Regions from separate parts of the Streptomyces sp. NPDC005955 genome, predicted to be linked through region 3. Evidence: riboswitches for the same ligand, from Rfam matches in the RefSeq annotation. Region 3 holds a riboswitch; each other region holds the start of a gene.

Region 1 (4,184 bases), on a different contig from region 3:
GTGGCGGCGGGCTGGCTCGGTCCGCCGGAGCCGGTCGCCCTCGGTTCGCTGCGGGCCCGCCGGCTCGCCCTGGACCACGCCCGGCGCCACGGCGGCCCCACGGCGCGGCAGGCGGTGCGCGCGTACCAGCAGTACGCGACGGCCCTGGGGTTCCTGCGGCACCGGGGCGACCGGGGCGGGGCGGGCGCCGACTTCGTCGTCCGTGAGCGGGCGTTGCTGGACGCGCTGTGGGAACTGCGGCGGTGGGCCCGCCCCTCGCTGGCCCACGCCGCCTTCATGACGGCGCCCCGGGCCCTGGCGCACCCGCCGCACGCGTACCCCACGTCGTACGCGTACCCCGCGCCGTACGGGGCGCCCGCGCCGTACGGGTCCGCGGCTCCTCCCGCGTACGGCGTTCCGGCGGGGTACGGCCACGGCTACGGCTACCCCACGGCGTACGGTGTCCCGCCGGGCCAGGGCGCCCCGTACGGTCACGGACACCCCACCCCGTACCGTCCGTACGGCGGTCCCGGCGGTCCCGGCGGTCCCGGTCCCTACGGGCCGTAGCGGGGTCAGGCGGACGCCTCCGTCAACAGGGAGAGTTCCGCGTCCGTCAGCTCCAGGTCCGCCATCGCGAGGAGGGCGGTGAGCTGTTCGGGGGTGCGGGCGCTCGCCAGCGGGGCGGCGATGGTCGGGCGGGAGGCCAGCCAGGCGAGGGCGATGGTGGCGAGCTCGGCACCGCGGTCGCGGGCGACCGTGTCGAGGGCGGCGAGCACCCGCTGGCCGCGCACGGTCGTCAGATGGGCGGCCGCCGAACCGGACCGCGCGCTGTCGACGCTCGCTCCGGGGCGGTACTTGCCGGTGAGGAAACCCGAGGCGAGGGCGAAGTAGGGCACGGACGCGAGCCCGTTGCGGGAAGCCACCTGCTGGAGGCCGCCCTCGTAGGTGTCCCGGGAGACCAGGTTGTACTCGGGCTGGAGGACGGCGTACCGGGCCAGGCCCTCGCGGTCGGAGAAGTCGAGGGACTCCTGGAGTCGTTCGGGGGTCAGGTTGGACGCGGCGACGGCCCGCACCTTGCCCGCGGTGACCAACTCGTCCAGGGCGGCGACGATGTCCTCGACGGGGACGGAGACGTCGTCGAAGTGCGTGTAGTAGACGTCGATGTAGTCGGTGCCCAGCCGGGTGAGGGACGCCTCGGCGGCGGCCTTGATGGTGGTGGGCGACAGGCCCTTGAAAGCGGGGTGGGCGCCGACCTTGGTGGCGACGACGACCTCGGCGCGGTTGCCGCGCGCGGCCATCCACCGGCCGATCAGGGACTCGGACTCGCCGCCCTGGTTGCCGTCCGCCCAGACGGAGTAGGAGTCGGCGGTGTCGACGAAGTTGCCGCCGGCGCCCGCGTAGGCGTCGAGGACGGCGAAGGTCTGGGAGGTGTCCGCGGTCCAGCCGAAGACGTTGCCGCCGAGGGCGAGCGGGAAGACATCGATACCGGACGGGCCCAGCGGGCGCAGAGTGGTCATGGCCCCAGTCAACACCGTGGCCCCCGCGGCCCCTTCCCGGGGACCGGCGGGCCTGACGTCGGAGGGTGAACGCCAGGACCGTCGGCGCCCGGACGTGGGGGACGGCCCGCCTCGCGGCCGGGCGCCGGACCTTCGTCCGACGCCGCCCGGACCGCGTCGCCGCGGCCCGCCCGTCGACCGGTCCGCTAGAGGCTGAGGCCCTTGCCGCGCAGGTAGGCGGCCGGGTCGATGCCCGCGCTGCCGCCGCCGGGGTGGACCTCCAGGTGGAGGTGGGCACCGGTGACGTTGCCGGTGCCGCCGACGCGGCCGATGACCTCGCCGGTGGTGACCTTCTGACCGACGCTCACACCGATCGACGACTGGTGGGCGTACCAGAGTTCGGTGCCGTCGTTGAGGGTGAGGACGGTGCGGTACCCGTACGAACCGGACCAGCCGGCCTCGGTGATGGTGCCGCTGCCGATGGCCTTCAGGGGGGTGCCGGTCGGGGCGGCGAAGTCGAGGCCCGTGTGGGAGCCGGAGGACCACATCGCGCCGGACTGCCCGTAGGTCGAGGTCAGCGTGTACGAGGAGAGGGGGAGGGAGAAGCTCTTGGCGAGCTTGGCGATGCGTTCCCGCTCGGCCTTGGCCTTCGCCTCGGCCGCCGCCTTCGCGCGCTCGGCCTCCTTCTTCTTCCGCTCCTCTTCCTTCTTGGCCTTCGCCTCGGCTTCCTTCTTGGCCTCGACCTTCGCCTCGGCGGCGGCGGCGTCCTTCGCGGCCTTCTCCACGGCGGCCTTCTCGGCGGCGGCGCGGGTGGCGCTCTCGGCCTGGTCCTGCTGCTGTTCGGCCTGCTGCATGATGCGGGCGCGCAGGGCCTCGCCGGCGTCGGTGGCACCCTCGGCGGTGTCGGCGCTGGTGACGCCGGCGCCGGTGAGCGGGGCGACGGCGGGCGCGGCGGCCTGGGTTGCGGTGTCCGCGGAGGAGTCGCCGGGCATGATCGAGCCGATGTCGGGCATCGATATCTTCACGGCCGGCTTGCCGCCCTGCGCGGTGGCGATGCCGCCCGCGCCGACCGCGGCGATGACGCCGACGCCGAGGACGGTGGAGCTGCGGGCGAGTCCGCCGCGCTGTTTGGCGACGCGGTGCCGACCGCGAACGGGTCGGACGGTGTCGGCGGTCGGGTTCCAGACCTCACGGGTCTCGCCCTCGGTCACCTCGGGTCCGAAGACCCGGCCGTAGGGGGAGGAGGGGGCCCCGTCCTCGGCCGATTTCGGCACGTAGGGAGCTTCGGGGGCAGGCCGATTGGACGCCACTGAGGCGTACTCCTTTCCTTCCTTCTCGCCTACCGGGTTAGCTGACGGGTTCGGAGCAGGAAGGTCTCCTACGGGCGTCCTTGGAGAAGGCTGCCCGATTCACCCCATGGTGGTGGTTCCCCGGTTCCCTTGCGGGATTCGGCGCGTGCGCACGGAGCCGACTCTGGTGACGGCTGGGACGACCGCGCTGCGTTATCGAACGTTAATAGACCCGGGGGCCGGATTCCAAGCGCTTCCGGTTGATCGTTCCGGCCGATGGCCGGGACTTATCGGGACACGGGCGGGCGGAACAGGGCGAGTTGACAGTTGGACAATATTCCCCGACGCAGAGAACTTTCTCTGACGGTGGCTCAGTTGTTATCGACGGGGAGGGCTCCGTCACGGGGTGTGAGTGGGTGGTCCGGACGGGGTGACGATGTGACAGAAGTGGTGGGAGTGGCGGGAGTGGCGTGCCGGGTGTTTCAGGGCCGGCGGACCGCGAGCAGCGCCAGGTCGTCCTCCGAGCCGCCCCCCGTGTGCCGGACGACGTCGTTGATGACGACGGCGAGCAGGGCGTTCGGACCGGGGAAGGTCCGGCCGCGCAACCGCGCCACCGGGTCGTAGAACGCACCGTGCGCGTCCCGCGCTTCGGAGAGCCCGTCGGTGTAGCCGAGCAGGGTCGTACCGGAGGGGAAGGGCGCCTCGTCGCAGCGGTCGGGCCACACCCCGAGGTCGGCCATGCCCAGGGGCAGCGCGGGGCGGCCCGGGTCCAGCACGGTCAGCGCGCCGTCCGGGGCGAGCAGCAGGGGCGGCGGGTGCCCCCGGTTGAGGACCCGTACGACGTCCTGCCCGTGCGGGAGTTCGGCGAGGACGGCGGTGGTGAACCCCTCGAAGTCGTCGACCCCGCGCCGCCGGGTGCCCTCCCGGGCCAGCGCGCGTTCCAGCCGTCGGGCCACCGCCTCCAGGGTCGTCTCCTGCTCGGCGGCCTCCCGGAACGCCCCGATGAGCACCGCGACCGCGGACACCGCGGTGATCCCCTTGCCCCGCACGTCACCGACCACCAGCCGGACCCCGTGCGGGGTGTCCTGCACGGCGTAGAGGTCGCCCCCGATGGACGCGTCGGCCTGCGCGGCCTCGTAGCGGGCGGCGACGTCGAGGCCGCCGATCCGGTCGGCGGGCTCCGGCAGCACGGCGCGCTGGGCGGCCTCCGCGATCTCCCGTGCGGAGGCGAGCCGGGCGTTGCTGCGCCGGGCGAGGCCGTTGATGACGACGGCGAGCACGGACACCGTCACGATGGTCGCCAGGTCGGTGATGGCGTCGGCGCGCGCCAGCCCGCCGTCCGCGGACCGCTCGCCCACCGAGGCGGCGCAGGCCATCAGCCCGACGGCCACGGTCCCGCGGCGGCCGTAGAAGGGCGCGG
Region 2 (4,184 bases), on a different contig from region 3:
CCGCTGCCCATCTACGCCATCTGTGACCTGCTGGGCGTGCCCGCCGAGGACCAGGACGACTTCCGGGACTGGGCGGGCATGATGATCCGCCACGGCGGCGGGCCCCGGGGCGGTGTCGCCCGCTCGGTGAAGAAGATGCGCGGCTATCTGGTGGAGCTGATCCACCGCAAGCGCGAGACCCTCGGCGCGGCGGGCGACGACGACCTGATCTCGGGTCTGATCCGCGCCTCGGACCACGGCGAGCACCTCACCGAGGGCGAAGCGGCCGCGATGGCGTTCATCCTGCTGTTCGCCGGGTTCGAGACCACCGTGAACCTCATCGGCAACGGCACCTTCGCCCTGCTCACCCACCCCGAGCAGCGGGCGCTGCTCCAGCGGTCGCTGGCCGAGGAGGGGGAGGGCTCCCCGCTGCTGGACACGGCGGTCGAGGAACTGTTGCGGTTCGACGGCCCGGTGGAGATGGCCACCTGGCGGTTCGCCACCGAACCGCTGCGTCTCGGCGGCCGGGACATCGAGCGGGGGGACCCGGTGCTGGTGGTGCTCGCCGCGGCGGACCGCGACCCGGCCCGCTTCGACCGGCCCGACACCCTGGACCTGACCCGGCGGGACAATCCGCACCTCGGATACGGCCACGGGATCCACTACTGCCTCGGCGCGCCACTGGCCCGGTTGGAGGGTCGCGCCGCGCTGGTCACCCTGCTGCGCAGGCTGCCTGACCTGCAACTCGCCGCTGCTCCGGAGGAATTGCGGTGGCGCGGCGGCCTCATCATGCGGGGCCTGCGGACGTTGCCCGTGCGGTTCGCTCCGGCCGCCGTGACCAGCAGTGGTGACGTCAGATCAGTTCCGTGATGCCTGCGTGATCTGCGCTGCATTGACTTGTGACAGGCGTTCGACTCCGGCTACCTTCACGACGAATCGGCCGCCCCCAGCCGCCGTGTTCGGTCCTGCTGTCGTACGAAAGGCCACCGCATGCTCTCCGGGAACGGTCGTCATCGACGCCCCCGACAGGCCCCCCCTCTGGTCGTTGCGGCCGGGGTGACCAGCTCCGCGATCGTCCTTCCGCTGCTCGGTGCGAGCGGTGCGACCGCGGCGGAGGCAGCGACCTGGGACCGGCTCGCGGAGTGCGAGAGCGGCGGCGCGTGGAGCGCGAACGACGCCAACGGCTTCTACGGCGGTCTCCAGCTCACCCAGGAGGCGTGGGAGAAGCACGGCGGGCTCACCTACGCGGTCAGTCCCGACCAGGCCAGCCGGTCCCAGCAGATCACCGTGGGCGAGCGCATCCTGGCCGCGCAGGGACCCGCCGCCTGGCCGGGGTGCGGCGAAGCCGTGGGTCTCGTCAAGGGCGGCCCGGCGGCGGCCGTGGACCCGGGCGTTCCGTCCAAGTCGGACAAGGGGAACAAGGGCAGCGCGGTCATCGACACCGCCCCGGGCGGGGTGGCCGCCGGCAAGTCGGACGGGTCCCGTTCCACCGCGGACCGGCCCGCGTCCCAGACCCCCCGACCGGCGGAGACGACGGAACCCGGTTCCTCGACCTCGCCGAGCGCTTCGGAGGACGCCTCCGGTTCCGCCGCTCCCTCCGACGGCGCCACTTCCCCCGGCGCCACGGGTTCTTCGGGACCCTCGGACTCCGCCGACCCCTCGGACCCGTCGAGTTCCTCCCCGTCGTCCGAGGCGTCCCCGGGGGAGTCCTCGTCGAGCGGCGACCCGGGAGACGGGACGCCCGGCAAGGGCACCGGCAGCGAGTCGGCCGAGCCCGGCTCGTCGTCCCCCTCGCCCGGCGCCTCCGACGCGGCCACGGACGCCTCGGCGACGACCGGGGCGAAGGAGGGTTCGGGCCGTCACCGCGGCGCCCCGGCGGCCGAGGAGGCCGCCGCCTCCCGGGAGGGCGACAGTGCGGCGGAGCACGCTTCGCGCAGCAGTGCATCCCGTGACGAACTGGACAAGTCGTACACGGTGCAGTCCGGTGACAACCTGTCGGCGATCGCCGACTCCCAGGGCGTCGAGGGGGGTTGGTCGACCCTCTACGACAGCAACAAGGGCACCGTCGGAACCGACCCCGACCTCATCCTCCCTGGCCAGAGCCTTGACCTGGCGCCCGAAGCGCCCGAAAAGAAGCAGTAGTTCGCTCGTTAATGTCCGTTTTGAGGTGTGGGGCGGAAGTGAGACATGGGTCTCATCGACCCGGCTGAGCTTTGAGTTTCGGCCCGCCCCATGCCTACGGTCAGGGCCGTTCGCCAATGCGGGCACCGACCTCCGTCACGCCGAATCCTGCCGACGGAAGTTCGGGAAAAGTCGACGCGTGAAGCGCCGTGGGCAGGAGCGGGGGACCCAAGGTAAGCGCCGGACGGGGTCGTTCGGGGAGTCGAATGAGACTCCCCGGGAGACGACCGGACGGCTAGGGGTGGAGCCGCGCGCTGGACGCGCGGCCGGGCACTCACTCGGCCCGAACCCGACAGCTCACCTCGTATGGCGTCGGTGAGGGGATGTCTTCATGCTGCTTTCCGGCAAGGGCAAGCACCGCAAGCCCAGCAAGGCCACTCGTATCGTCACCCTCGCGGGGGTCACCGGAGCGGCCGTCGCCGCCCCGCTGCTGACGGCGACCAGTGCGTCCGCCGCCACCGCCGCCGAGTGGGACCGCGTCGCCCAGTGCGAGTCGGGCGGCAACTGGTCCATCAACACCGGCAACGGTTACTACGGCGGCGTCCAGTTCTCCGCCTCCACCTGGGCCGCCTTCGGTGGGACCAAGTACGCGCCCACTGCCAACCTGGCCACCAAGGCCCAGCAGATCGAGATAGCCGAGAAGGTCCTCGCCGGCCAGGGCAAGGGTGCCTGGCCGAGCTGTGGCGTCGGCCTCTCCAGCACCCCCTACGGTGGCGGCGCCGCCGAGCAGCCCAAGCCGCAGACCCAGCAGCCGCAGCAGAGCGCCCCGGTGCAGCAGGCCCAGCCGAAGCAGCAGCAGCCGCAGCAGACCGAGCAGCGCGCCTCCCGCGCCGAGGACCGCGCCCCGGCCGCCCCGGCGCAGCCCGCCAAGCCGGCCGCGCCGACCAAGACGGTCGAGACCCCGACCGGCAAGAAGGTCGCGAAGGGCGACGGCGAGTACAAGGTCGTCAGCGGCGACTCGCTCAGTGCCATCGCCGAGGCCGAGGGCGTCAAGGGCGGCTGGCAGAAGCTGTACGAGCTGAACGACGACATCGTCGACGACGCCGACTTCATCTACCCGGGCCAGCAGCTCCACCTCTCCTGACCCCCGCTGAACCGGTGGTCACCGCAGGGCCCCACGGGCCCCACGGGACCACTCCCGGCTCCGGCCCGCCCCGGTCGTGAGCCGCACCCCCCGGTCCCGGGCCGTGCCCCGGCCCGGCCGGGAACCCGTCCCCTCGGGTCAGTCCGCCCCGGTGTGCCGCCCCCGTGCACCGGGGCGGCGGTGCGTTCCCGGCCGGCCGGGGACGCGTTGCGCCCCGAACGCGTCGGAGCTCAGGTGTGGGACCCCGAGCACATTTGTTTGCCGACGGAACAATTTGGTTTCCGTTTGTCCACGAGCCGGGCGGCCGGGTGGCCGAAGTCCCGGGGGCCGTTAGGCTCAGGGGCGGCGGGGCCACCGGCCCCGCATCACTGCGTCACATCCCAGAAGGAGATGCTCGTGCCGTCCATCGACGTCGTCGTAGCCCGGGAAATCCTGGACTCCCGAGGCAATCCCACGGTCGAGGTCGAGGTGGGCCTCGATGACGGCAGCACCGGCCGTGCCGCCGTACCGTCCGGCGCCTCCACGGGCGCCTTCGAGGCCCTGGAGCTGCGTGACGGTGACGCCAACCGCTACGGCGGCAAGGGCGTCGAGAAGGCCGTCCTCGCGGTCATCGAGCAGATCGGCCCGGAGCTCGTCGGTTACGACGCCACCGAGCAGCGCCTGATCGACCAGGCCATGTTCGACCTGGACGCCACCCCGGACAAGTCCTCGCTCGGCGCCAACGCCATCCTCGGCGTCTCGCTCGCCGTGGCGCACGCCGCCTCCGAGGCCAGCGACCTGCCGCTGTTCCGCTACCTGGGCGGCCCCAACGCGCACCTCCTGCCGGTGCCGATGATGAACATCCTGAACGGCGGCTCGCACGCCGACTCCAACGTGGACATCCAGGAGTTCATGATCGCGCCGATCGGCGCCGAGTCCTTCTCCGAGGCCCTGCGCTGGG
Region 3 (4,184 bases):
ATCGAGAACGACCACATCCAGATCGTCGGTTTTCGGAAAGGAGAACAGGACGAAGGGGCCGGTGAGCCCGATGTGTTCGCCGGCCGAGAACGGCACCACGCTCAGCCGCACCAGCCCGCGGCGCGCCGTCGCGAGCAGGTGGTCGAGTTGCCCCGCCATCACGGCGGACCCGCCGACCGGGCGCCGCAGCACCGCCTCGTCCAGGACCGCTTCGAGCCGGGGCGGCGCCGCGCGGCGCAGTACCTCCTGCCGGGCGAGCCGCACGTCCACCAGCCGTTCGAGCTCCCCCTCCGGAAGGCCCACCACCGAGGCCCGGGTCACCGCCCGTGCGTAGCCGGGGGTCTGGAGCAGCCCCGGCACCACCACGGTCTCCAGGGTGCGCACCCGGTTCGCCTGCTCCTCCAGACAGATGAAGTCCCGGTAGGCGGGCGGCAGCAACTGCCGGTAGTCGTGCCACCAGCGGTGGCCGGACGCGCCGTCCGGTTCGGCGAGCGCGAGCAGCAGGTCCCGCAGCGACGCGTCGTCGACCCGGTAGAGGTCGAGGAGGAGCCGCACGTCATCGGCCTTCACGCCGCTGCGCGCGGTCTCGATCCGGCTCACCTTCGACTGGTTCCAGCCCGCTCGCCGCGCGGCCTCCCCGCTGGTGAGGTCCGCATCGAGGCGCAACCGGCGCAGCTCGGAGCCGAGTTTGCGGCGGCGCACGGCGGGGCGGTGCTGCATGGCCGACTCCTTCCGGCCGGGGGTGGCCCACCGCCAGACGGTAGAGGATGCCGCGACGATGGGGGGCGCGAGCGGCGTGCGGAGGTGGCGAAGGGGCGTACTGCCGGACTTGCCGCCCGGCGCGGAAGAGTTCACCGCTTCGAGCGACAGATATATGCACATCCTCGTGGATCGGCCCCCGTGACCGGCGCGCAGATGGCAGGCTGGCCGCAGCACCAGTCCGGGACCGTCCGCGAACCATCCGCCTCACGCCGGAGTCCGGTCCCGGTGGGAAAGGGACGACGTCGCCATGGCAGACCATCAGGAAGCATCCGTAACCCTGCCGAGCGAGCCCGCTTCGGTCCCCGTCGCGCGTGCCTACGTGAGTGACGTCCTCGCGGACTGGGGCCTCCCCGCCGATACGGGGGTGACCGACACGGTCCGACTGATCGTGTCGGAGTTGGCGACCAACGCGATCCAGCACACCCTCGGTCAGTCGCCCACGTTCACCGTCGACGTGGAACTGCTCAGGGACGAGCAACTGCGCGTCGGGGTCACCGACAGCCATCCACGCCACCCCCAGCGCCTCCCGGCGGCCGTCCAGCAGGACAACGGCCGGGGCATGGCCATCATCCGCTCGCTCACCGTCGAACACGGGGGTCGGCTGTCCGTCAGTCCCACCCCCGAGGGCGGCAAGACGGTGTGGATCGCGCTGCCCGTGCAGCGGTGGTGGCGCTCGCCCCGGGCTGACCGTCCCGCCCAGCGCTGAGGTGCGGGGGCGTGCGCAACGACGAGAACCGGTCAGGGCGGGCCGTCACTGCCCGGTCCCGGACTCCCTCCCCGAGCCCCCGGGGTCCCGTCCGGATTCCGTCCGTCGCCCTCCCCCGGGGCCCGTGCGGCCGAGCGGCGGTTCAGACGCCGCAGCACCTGCCAGGGCAGGACGACCCACAGCCCCGCGCACACCGCCAGGGTGCCCGCGGCGGCGAGGACGCCCCCGGCGCGGCCCACGGCCACGTCCACCGCGAGCAGCACCGATCCGGTGAGCGCCAGGGACAACGCCCCCAGTCCGAGTTCGGTGAGCCGGGAGGACACCCACACGATGTCGGGCTTGGCGCCCCGTCGGAACAGGTAGCGGTGGATCGCCGCGGGGGCCGTGAACAGGGCCGCGGCGAGGACCGCCAGGCACAGGGAGACCACGTACGTGCTGCGCTGCACGAGGTCGAGGGACGGGAAGCGGGGCGTGAACGCGAGGGTCAGCAGGAAGGCGAAGAGGATCTGCACACCGGTCTGGGTGACGCGGAGTTCCTGGAGGAGTTCCCCGAAGTTCCGGTTGGCCCGCTGCACCGAGCTCTCCGCGGGGGGACGCTCGGACCGGTCATCAGTCATGTGTCATGGGTAACCGGTCCGGGGCGCTTCAGCGGGGACCGAAAGGGTGGGGAACGCACACGCCCCGTTCCCCACCCCGTCAGACGGTCAGCACACGGGTCCCCGTGCGCCCCGCTCAGTTCGTCGCATCGCTCACCGCACCCGTCCGTACTTGACGCTCTTGGTCCAGATCTTCGTGAGCCGTACCACGTCGCCGGTTTTCGGGGAGTGCCACATCTTGCCGCCGCCGGCGTAGATGCCGACGTGGTAGACGTTGCTGCCCGAGTAGAAGAAGACCAGGTCTCCCTTGCTGCGGTTGCTCGCCTTCACGCGCTTGGTCTTGTTGTACTGGCCCGCAGCCGTACGGGGCAGGCTCTTGCCCGCCTTCTTGTACGAGTACAGCGTGAGTCCGGAGCAGTCGAATCTGCTCGGCCCGGTCGCGCCGTACCGGTAGGGAGCGCCCTTCTTCGAGGCGGCCACCTTGAGTGCCTTGGTCGCGGACGTCGCGGCGGACGCCTCTGAGGCGGCGCCGGGAGCCACTATGCCGCCGCCCACGGCGACGAGCGTCAGAGCCGAGGCCGTTCCGGCCCTGGTCAGCAGCGACGGGACACGATTGAGCGCAGTCATTGCGCAACCCTTCGTCAGCCGCCTGTGAAGGATGACCTGTCGGGTTCGGGCAGGCGAAGATGCCCGGCCGCTCACGCGGCTTCACCCCAAGGGCCCGCCCGGATCTCTCCGGCGGCCCGTCTTGCTCGGGTCCTCCACTCCTGCCGATCCACTCCTGTCGACCTGGCGTCCGGGCGGCGGCAGGACTCGGCGTCCGCCCGGACCGCCCCGCCGCTGTGGCGGGGGCTTGTCGTCGGAAGGGATCTTCACGCATGAACACCCGAAAAACCGAACGTTACCGCTGGTTTGTGAGTCTCCTCACCCCTGACCCGTTCAGGTGGACAGTCCTCCGAGCGGGCGGAGCCGCGGACATCGGACGACGTCTGTACCAGCGGTGAAACGTCGTTTGCTAAGGATCGGGTAGACATATGAAGCAAGTCGGAACCCCATGGATGTCTACCCTTTAATACGCTGATCGGGGGTACCTCGTCCGGGTCGTTTCAGGTGACTTCCGGACGCCGGGTCAGTTGCCGTCCGGTGGCACCCCGACGCGCGCCGCCCGTCGTACGCCGTCCAGGGTGCGCAGCGCACGGGCCAGCGTGTCGGCGTGCACCTGGCTCTCGCCGCGCTGGTGCATCAGCGCCAGCGCGTCCCGCAGCTCCACGGCCTTGCCGACGAGCGCCTGCGCGGCGCGCAAGCCTCGATAGGTGTCGTCGGCGCGCGCGGGGTTGATCCGGCCGAGCAGGTCCACGGCTTCCAGGTACCGGTCGATGAGTTCCCCTTCGGCACGGGTCAGCGCCGGCAGCGGGGGCAGGTCGGGAACCACCGTCGCCTACCGGGTGGCCGGCACCGCAGGGGTGCCCTTGCGGTTCGGCACGATCCGGTCGACCAGTCCGTACTCCAGGGCCCGGGGCGCATCGAGGAACAGGTCGCGCTCGATGTCCGCGGCCACCCGCTCGCGCGGCTGCCCGGTGTGCCGGGTCAGCAGTTCCTCCAGCAGGTCGCGGGTGCGCTGGAGCTCGTCGGCCCGGGCCGCCAGGTCGTCGGCCCGGCCCCGGACGGGTTCGGCCAGCGAGGGCTGATGGAGCATCACCCGCGCCCCGGGCAGGGCGAGTCGCTTGCCCGGCGTGCCCGCCGCCAGGAGGACGGCCGCCGCGGAGGCGGCCTGTCCCAGGCAGATCGTCTCCACGTCGCAGGTGATGAAGCGCATCGTGTCGTAGATCGCGGTCATGGCCGTGAACGAGCCGCCGGGCGAGTTGAGGTACAGCGAGACGTCCCGGTCGGGCGCCGCGTGTTCCAGGTGCATCAGTTGGGCCGTCACGTCGTTCGCCGCGGCGTCGTCGATGGGGGTGCCCAGCATCACGATCCGCTCGTCCAGCAGCTTTCCGTACGGGTCGAGCGTGCGCGGGCCCCAGGAGGTCCGCTCGGTGAACTGGGGCAGGACGTGGCGGGCCGCCGATCGGAGGGTCACGACGATCGTCTCCTTCGAGAAAAAATGTACAGGATGTACATGT

The links. Region 3 has a riboswitch for cyclic di-AMP ahead of ACFYOU_RS27735 (C40 family peptidase). Riboswitches for the same ligand answer to the same signal wherever they lie in the genome.
Region 1: another riboswitch for cyclic di-AMP. It lies ahead of ACFYOU_RS22880 (M23 family metallopeptidase); the one in region 3 lies ahead of ACFYOU_RS27735 (C40 family peptidase).
Region 2: another riboswitch for cyclic di-AMP. It lies ahead of ACFYOU_RS02865 (transglycosylase family protein); the one in region 3 lies ahead of ACFYOU_RS27735 (C40 family peptidase).

Annotation. Positions count from the first base shown of each region.
Region 1 is NZ_JBIAIF010000010.1:18,052-22,235, forward strand. Features, by position in the region: gene ACFYOU_RS22870 (PrsW family glutamic-type intramembrane protease) at 1-546, shown strand, start outside; gene ACFYOU_RS22875 (aldo/keto reductase) at 552-1,496, opposite strand; gene ACFYOU_RS22880 (M23 family metallopeptidase) at 1,682-2,785, opposite strand; cyclic di-AMP (ydaO/yuaA leader) riboswitch at 2,797-2,939, opposite strand; gene ACFYOU_RS22885 (PP2C family protein-serine/threonine phosphatase) at 3,247-4,184, opposite strand, start outside.
Region 2 is NZ_JBIAIF010000001.1:667,154-671,337, reverse strand. Features, by position in the region: gene ACFYOU_RS02875 (cytochrome P450) at 1-849, shown strand, start outside; gene ACFYOU_RS02870 (transglycosylase family protein) at 1,036-2,121, shown strand; cyclic di-AMP (ydaO/yuaA leader) riboswitch at 2,296-2,487, shown strand; gene ACFYOU_RS02865 (transglycosylase family protein) at 2,492-3,244, shown strand; gene eno (phosphopyruvate hydratase) at 3,641-4,184, shown strand, end outside.
Region 3 is NZ_JBIAIF010000014.1:116,023-120,206, forward strand. Features, by position in the region: gene ACFYOU_RS27720 (Scr1 family TA system antitoxin-like transcriptional regulator) at 1-720, opposite strand, end outside; gene ACFYOU_RS27725 (ATP-binding protein) at 1,010-1,468, shown strand; gene ACFYOU_RS27730 (DUF6328 family protein) at 1,501-2,085, opposite strand; gene ACFYOU_RS27735 (C40 family peptidase) at 2,218-2,691, opposite strand; cyclic di-AMP (ydaO/yuaA leader) riboswitch at 2,696-2,893, opposite strand; gene ACFYOU_RS27740 (hypothetical protein) at 3,194-3,496, opposite strand; gene ACFYOU_RS27745 (ATP-dependent Clp protease proteolytic subunit) at 3,503-4,141, opposite strand.